Regions from separate parts of the Paraburkholderia sp. Clong3 genome, predicted to be linked through region 1. Evidence: predicted binding sites of a transcription regulator. Region 1 holds the regulator's gene; the other holds the start of a gene.
What was found. The regulator LexA, encoded in region 1, represses DNA repair genes until DNA is damaged. The targets are predictions, from matches to a motif close to ACTGTATNNNNATACAGT.

Region 1 (3,745 bases):
GGCATCCGCCTCGAGCCGGCGTGTCAGCATGGCGCCCACCTGTTGCTTCAGGCTATCGCGTAGCGCGGGAAAGTCCACGTACTGATTGACGGTTTGCACGTCGCGCGCATCGGCGGCGCGTTTGAGATTGTTCACCGCGAGATACGGTGACGCATAAATAAAGCCCAGCGCGGCAATCACGATCACCACGATCAGCGTGATCAGCAGCGGCCGGGTGGCGCTGCCCTGTGTGCGTTTCCGAATTGTCATCGAATGGGACTCCACGTCAGTGATGATCTAACGTCGACCACGGCGAGGTCGAAACGACCCTATCCCACGCGAATCTCTGAACATCCGAAGTGCTTGTTGCATGCGTACTCAGGATTCGCTCAGGCTTCGAACACCGCGCCGTGCACGTTGGCTTCGTCGGCTATGCAACGATCGATCATACGGCATACGGCGTCGACCGTGCCGACCATGATCAGTCGCGACGGTCCATGATAGACCCGCACCGGCGCGCGACGCGCGGGCTCGGCGATGTTCAGCGCCGAATTCAGCGACACGCGCGCGAATGCCGGCAACGACGACGGCAGACCGGAAGCTTCGGCAGCCGCGTCGAACAGCGACGGCGTGCGCGCAGCGGGCGCCTCGATTAGCGCGCAGGGCGTGAGCTTGCGCAGATGGCGCAGACGGCCGAACTGGCGAAAGGGCAACAGGCGGGCAAGGCGTTCCATGAGTCTCTCCAGGCGATTCGGCGTAGATGCGGGCGTAAATGCGGGCGTAAATGCGGCTTGGGTTGGACAAACCGGCGCAAGCGTTCCGGCGACAGCGAAAGATCAGAACTCGCTGGGGCGGATCAGCCCGACCGCGATCCCTTCGAGCGCGAAATCGGCGCTGCCGGATTCCACGAAGATGTTGTCGTAATCGGGGTTTTCGGCGATCAGTTCGATGCCGTTCGGCCGGCGCTTCAGACGTTTGACCGTTACGTCGTCGCCAAGCCGCGCAATGATGATCTGGCCGTCCTTCGCTTCGGTGCGCTTTTGCACCGCGAGCAGGTCGCCGTCGAGAATGCCCGCGTCGCGCATCGACAGGCCGCGCACCTTCAGCAGGTAGTCGGGCTTGCTCGAGAACAGCGCCGGGTCACACGCGTAGTGCTGCGAGATATGTTCCTGCGCGAGGATCGGGCTACCCGCCGCGACCCGGCCGATCAGCGGCAACGACAACTGCATCAGGCCCGCATGCGGCAGGGTGAACTGATACGGCGCGTCCTCCTGCCCGGACAGCAGGCGGATGCCGCGCGACGCGCCGGCCGCGAGTTCGATCACGCCCTTGCGCGCCAGCGCGCGCAGATGCTCTTCCGCGGAATTGGCCGAGCTGAACCCGAGTTCGGCGGCAATTTCCGCGCGAGTGGGCGGAAAGCCGGTGCGTTCGATCGCGCGGCGGATCAGATCGAAAACCTGCTGCTGTCGTGCGGTGAGTTTTGTCATGGCCACTGTATGTATGAACAGGTGACTGTATTTTTATACAGTATTCGGCGCATTTCAAGCTTTACTTTAAGTTCGGCGCAAGGGTCGCGCAGGGGCGTCGTTTATCGGCGACATGACGGCGTTGTCGGCGTCCCAACAGCCGACGCATCTGTCGTTACCACTTTTAAGCATTAAAAAATGAAGAAACATTATTTTTAATAATGAAAGCGCTTCGATAGACTGGCCTCCGGTTGGCGCTCATGTGCACGTGACCGCGACGCAGAACAACACCAGACGCTCATCAGCGGACATCACGCGGAGAAAAATCGAAATGAACCATCGGCATATGGGGCTTGCGGCTCGAACCAGAAAACGGATCGCGGCGCTCGCCGTCGGCGCGGCGGGTGCGCTCGGCATGTTGGGCGCAAGCGGCGTCGCGCACGCCGACACCACGCTGTTGAACGTGTCCTACGATCCGACGCGCGAGCTGTATCAGGACATCAATCAGGCATTCGGCAAGGAATGGAAGGCCAGGACCGGCGAAGCCGTCACCTTCAGGCAGTCGCACGGCGGCTCGGGCGCGCAGGCTCGCTCGGTGCTCGACGGACTGCAGGCCGACGTCGTGACGCTTGCGCTCGCCTATGACATCGACGCGCTCGCGAACAAGGGGCTCGTCGACAAGAACTGGCAAAAGCGTCTGCCGGACAACGCATCGCCGTACACGTCGACGATCGTGTTTCTGGTACGCAAGGGCAACCCGAAGCACATCAAGGATTGGGACGATCTGGTGAAGCCGGGCGTGTCGATCGTGACGCCGAATCCGAAGACCTCGGGCGGCGCGCGCTGGAATTATCTGGCCGCGTGGGCGTACGCCGAGCATCAACCGGGCGGCAACGACCAGAAGGCCAGGGAGTTCGTCGGTAAGCTGTACAGGAACGCCGGCGTGCTCGATTCGGGCGCGCGCGGCGCGACCACGAGCTTCGTGCAGCGCGGTATCGGCGACGTGCTGATCGCGTGGGAAAACGAGGCGTTCCTGTCGCTGAAGGAGTTTGGTCCGGACAGGTTCGAGATCGTGGTGCCGTCGGTGAGCATTCTGGCCGAGCCGCCGGTCGCGGTGGTCGACAAGGTCGTCGACAAACACGGCACGCGCAAGGTGGCCGAAGCGTATCTGAACTTCCTGTATAGCGAGCAAGGTCAGGAGATCGCCGCGCGCAATTTCTATCGTCCGCGTTCCACCAAGGTGCCTGCCGATCTGACCGCGAAGTTTCCGAAGCTGAAGCTGTACACGATCGACGATTCGTTCGGTGGTTGGACCAACGCGCAGAAGACCCATTTCGCGGACGGCGGCGTGTTCGATTCGATTTATCAGCCGCAGTAACCACCGCCTGAATCACCGCCAGGGGCAAAAGGGCGCGCCCAATGGGCGCGCTTTCGGCTAACCGGGGTCCGGTGGCCAGCAGTGCGGCAGTACCGCAGTACGGCAGCACGGCAAAACGAACAACCGCGCGAGCATCAACCATGAACGAGTATCCAGCATGACCATGTTGACCTTCCGCAAGCCGAGCGCATTGCCCGGTTTTGGCCTGACACTCGGCATCACGGTGGCTTATCTGAGCCTCGTGGTGCTGATTCCATTGGCGGCGACCTTTCTGAAAACCGCGACGCTCGACTGGGATCAGTTCGTGCGCGCGGTCACGTCGCCGCGTGTGCTCGCGTCGTATCGGCTGACGTTTTTCTCGGCGCTAGGCGGCGCGCTGATCAACGCGGTGTTCGGCTTTCTCGTCGCGTGGGTGCTGGTGCGCTACACGTTTCCGTTCAAGCGTATCGTCGATGCGGTCGTCGATCTGCCGTTCGCGTTGCCCACCTCGGTGGCGGGCATTTCGCTCGCGGCCGTGTATGCGGGCAACGGCTGGATCGGCCAGTTCCTCGCGCCGCTCGGCATCAAGATCGCGTTCACGCCGGCGGGCGTGCTGGTCGCGCTGACGTTCATCGGCCTGCCGTTCGTCGTGCGCACGGTGCAACCGGTGCTCGAGGAGTTCGAGCGCGAGCAGGAGGAGGCGGCCGCGTGTCTCGGCGCGTCGCGCTGGCTCACGTTTCGCCGCGTCGTGCTGCCGGCCGTGTTCCCGGCGCTGCTGACCGGCTTCGCGCTCGCCTTTGCGCGCGCGCTCGGCGAATACGGCTCGGTGATCTTCATCGCCGGCAATGTGCCGATGAAGTCGGAGATCACGTCGCTCCTGATCATCACGAAGCTCGAGCAATACGACTATGCGGGCGCAACGGCGCTCGCGGTCGTGATGCTG
Region 2 (3,745 bases), 2.4 Mb from region 1:
CGCGTGAGCAGATCGTTGAACGACGTGACGAGCGGCTCGATTTCCGGCGGCGCGCGGCGCGCTTCGAGCGGCGACAGATCGTCCGGCCGGCGCGCGCGGATATGCGCCTGCAGCGCATGCAGCGGCTCGAGCCCGCGCGACAGCCCGAACCACACGAGCAGGATCGCGAGCGGCAGGATCACGAACTGCGGCAGGATCACGCCCTTGATGATGTCGTTGGCGAGCTGGCTGCGCTTGTCGAGCGTTTCGGCGACCTGCACGAGCACGGCCTGCGCGCCCGGCGTCTGCGGAAACTCGACGGTCGTGTAGGCGACGCGGATGTCGTTGCCGCGCAGCACGTCGTCGCGGAATTCGACGAGGCCCGGCGGCGGGCGGTCCTCCTCGTGCGGCAGTGGCATGTCACGCTCGCCGGCCACGAGCTCGCCGCGCGCGCCGAGCACCTGAAAGAACACGCTGTCGACGTTGTCGGCGCGCAGGAAATCGCGCGTCGACTCGGGCAGCGACAGCTCCGCGACGCCATTGACCGGATGGATCTGGCGCGCGAGCACGTAGGCGTCGGTTTCGAGCGCGCGGTCGAACGGCCCGTTCGCGATCGACTTCGCGACCAGATAGGTGACCGCGAGGCTCATCGGCCAAAGCAGCAGCAGCGGCGCGAGCATCCAGTCGAGAATTTCGCCGAACAGCGAGCGCGGACGCGCTTCGGCGGCGGCTTCGGTTTCGTCGGGCGCGGCGAACGGATTGGCGTAGCGCGCGTCGCGCGCCTCGTCGAGGTCCGCCGCGTGCGCCGTGGCGCGATCAGCGCGTGCGGACATCGCTGGCCTCTATTTGTAGTGGTGGCTCGCCGGCATCGCGGTGGACGACGGCGCGGTGGACGATTGTGCCGCTTGTGCCGTCTGCGGCGCGGAGCCGGCCGGGGTGGCGGGCGCGCTCGCATTCGCCGGCGGCGCCGCTTTTTCGAGACAGTAGCCGAGCCCGCGCACGGTGATGATGCGCACGCCGCTCGGTTCGATCTTTTTGCGCAGCCGGTGCACGTAGACTTCGATCGCGTTGTTGCTGACTTCCTCGCCCCATTCGCACAGATGGTCGACGAGCTGCTCTTTCGAGACCAGCCGGCCGATCCGTTGCAGCAGCACTTCGAGCAGACCGAGCTCGCGCGCCGACAGATCGATCGCCTGGTCGTTGACGTAGGCGATGCGGCCCACCTGATCGAACGACAGCGAGCCATGCCGCACGACGGTCGGGCCGCCGCCCGCGCCGCGCCGTGTCAGCGCGCGCACGCGCGCTTCGAGTTCGTTCAGCGCGAAGGGCTTGGCCATGTAATCGTCGGCGCCGAGGTCGAGGCCTTTGACGCGTTCGTCGACGCTATCGGCGGCGGTCAGGATCAGCACGGGCAGGTTCGAATTGCGCGCGCGCAGGCGGCGCAGCACCTCGAGCCCGGACATGCGCGGCAGGCCCAGATCGAGGATCAATAGGTCGAACGTCTGCATTGACAACGCGGTATCGGCTTCTACGCCGCTTTTCACGTGATCGACCGCATAGGCCGATTGGCGGAGTGATCGAACCAGACCATCCGCGAGTATGCTGTCGTCTTCGGCAATCAGAATTCGCATGATGCGCCAGCCTGGCTTTGCCGGCACCGTGGGGTTGCCCCGGCGCGCAGCGGTCTCCGAACATTATTGTGGGTAGTTGGGGCGATGCGACAGTAAAAGATGCGCGTTCGCATCACAATCGCGCTTGCCAAAACTACTGTTTTTTTATACAGTGTCTGCGTTTCGTGTGATGTCCTGGAGACTCCGCTCAATTCGAGTGGAACCACGGGTGCACATCTGCCTCAGACGCCGTTCATCATAGCAAAGGACGATTCATGGAAGAAAGCAAGAAAGGCTCGGCTGGACTGACTGCTGAAAAGAGCAAGGCTCTCGCCGCCGCGCTCGCGCAGATCGAAAAGCAGTTCGGCAAAGGGTCGGTCATGCGGCTCGGCGCAGGTGAGGCAGTCGAAGACATCCAGGTGGTCTCCACCGGATCGCTCGGCCTCGACATCGCACTGGGCGTCGGCGGTTTGCCGCGCGGCCGCGTGGTCGAAATCTACGGTCCGGAATCGTCCGGTAAAACCACGCTGACGCTGCAGGTCGTCGCCGAAATGCAGAAGCTCGGCGGCACCGCGGCGTTCATCGACGCGGAACACGCGCTGGACATTCAATACGCGGGCAAGCTCGGCGTGAACGTCGCCGACCTGCTGGTCTCGCAGCCGGACACCGGCGAACAGGCGCTCGAAATCGCCGACGCGCTGGTGCGCTCGGGCTCGATCGACATGATCGTGATCGACTCTGTCGCGGCGCTGGTGCCGAAGGCGGAAATCGAAGGCGAAATGGGCGACTCGCTGCCGGGTCTGCAGGCGCGTCTGATGTCGCAGGCGCTGCGCAAGCTGACCGGCACGATCAAGCGCACGAACTGCCTCGTGATCTTCATCAACCAGATCCGCATGAAGATCGGCGTGATGTTCGGCAACCCGGAAACCACCACGGGCGGTAATGCGCTGAAGTTCTACGCGTCGGTGCGTCTCGACATTCGCCGCATCGGCTCGATCAAGAAGAACGACGAAGTGATCGGCAACGAAACCCGCGTGAAGGTCGTCAAGAACAAGGTGGCGCCGCCGTTCCGTGAAGCGATTTTCGACATCCTGTACGGCGAGGGCATCTCGCGTCAGGGCGAAATCATCGACCTCGGCGTGCAGGCGAAGATCGTCGACAAGGCCGGCGCATGGTACAGCTACAGCGGCGAGCGGATCGGTCAGGGCAAGGACAACGCGCGTGAATTCCTGCGCGAAAATCCGGATATCGCTCGCGAAATCGAAAACCGTATCCGCGAATCGCTGGGCGTTACCGCGATGGCGAACGCCGTGACCGGCGCGGACGCTGAAGTCGCGGGCGAAGAAGAGTAAGCATCAAGTGATACGCAAAGGCCGGCCGCTGTCCGGTTTCGACTCCGGACGCTATCCGGACGGCCCGCGCGACGCGGCGGACGGATCGCCTGAATCCGGCGATCCGTTCGAACCGTTCGACGCACATGACCGCGCTGCGGGCCGCGACCCGCAGCGTACGCGGTCTGCGCCCGCTGCAGCGTCGTCCAGCCGGGATTCCTCCGGACTCGATTCCCCAATCCCCTCCGAGGTCACCTACACCCGCTCCCGTCGCCAACCCGGCGAAGAGAAGCCGGGCCAGTCCGACAAAGACGACAGCAGAAAATCCCAACGCCCCGCCCGTTCGCTGAAAGCGCGCGCGCTCGGCTATCTGTCGCGCCGCGAATATAGCCGCGCCGACCTCGCCCGCAAGCTGAAGCCTTACGTCGAGGAAACCGATTCGCTCGACACGGTGCTCGACGCGCTGCAGGCCGAAAACTGGCTATCCGACTCGCGCTTCGCGGAAAGCCTGATCCATCGGCGCGCATCGCGGCTCGGCACGAGCCGCATTCTCGGCGAATTGAAGCAACACGCGCTCAACCCGGCGCTCGTCGAAGAGGCGAGCGCGCAATTGCGCGAAACCGAACTCGCGCGCGCCCAGGCGGTCTGGCGCAAGAAGTTCGGCCAGTTGCCGCAAACGCAGGCCGAGCGCGCGAAGCAGGCGCGCTTTCTCGCGTCGCGCGGCTTCTCCGGCGCGACGATCGGCAAGATCCTGAAGGGTATCGACGACATCGGGGACGGCGACTAACACGCCAGTCTCGACGGGTAGGGCAATTACCGCGCCGT

Region 2: recA (recombinase RecA) is a predicted target of LexA. The motif match lies at 1,746-1,763, and genes of this name have one in related genera.

Annotation. Positions count from the first base shown of each region.
Region 1 covers NZ_JBNDMH010000002.1:1,377,954-1,381,698, reverse strand. The annotation lists gene OKW30_RS10620 (DUF2939 domain-containing protein) at 1-249, opposite strand, end outside; gene OKW30_RS10615 (hypothetical protein) at 369-713, opposite strand; gene lexA (transcriptional repressor LexA) at 816-1,466, opposite strand; gene OKW30_RS10605 (sulfate ABC transporter substrate-binding protein) at 1,777-2,823, shown strand; gene cysT (sulfate ABC transporter permease subunit CysT) at 2,981-3,745, shown strand, end outside.
Region 2 covers NZ_JBNDMH010000002.1:3,772,685-3,776,429, forward strand. The annotation lists gene OKW30_RS21590 (sensor histidine kinase N-terminal domain-containing protein) at 1-812, opposite strand, end outside; gene OKW30_RS21595 (response regulator transcription factor) at 822-1,610, opposite strand; gene recA (recombinase RecA) at 1,865-2,941, shown strand; gene recX (recombination regulator RecX) at 2,949-3,707, shown strand.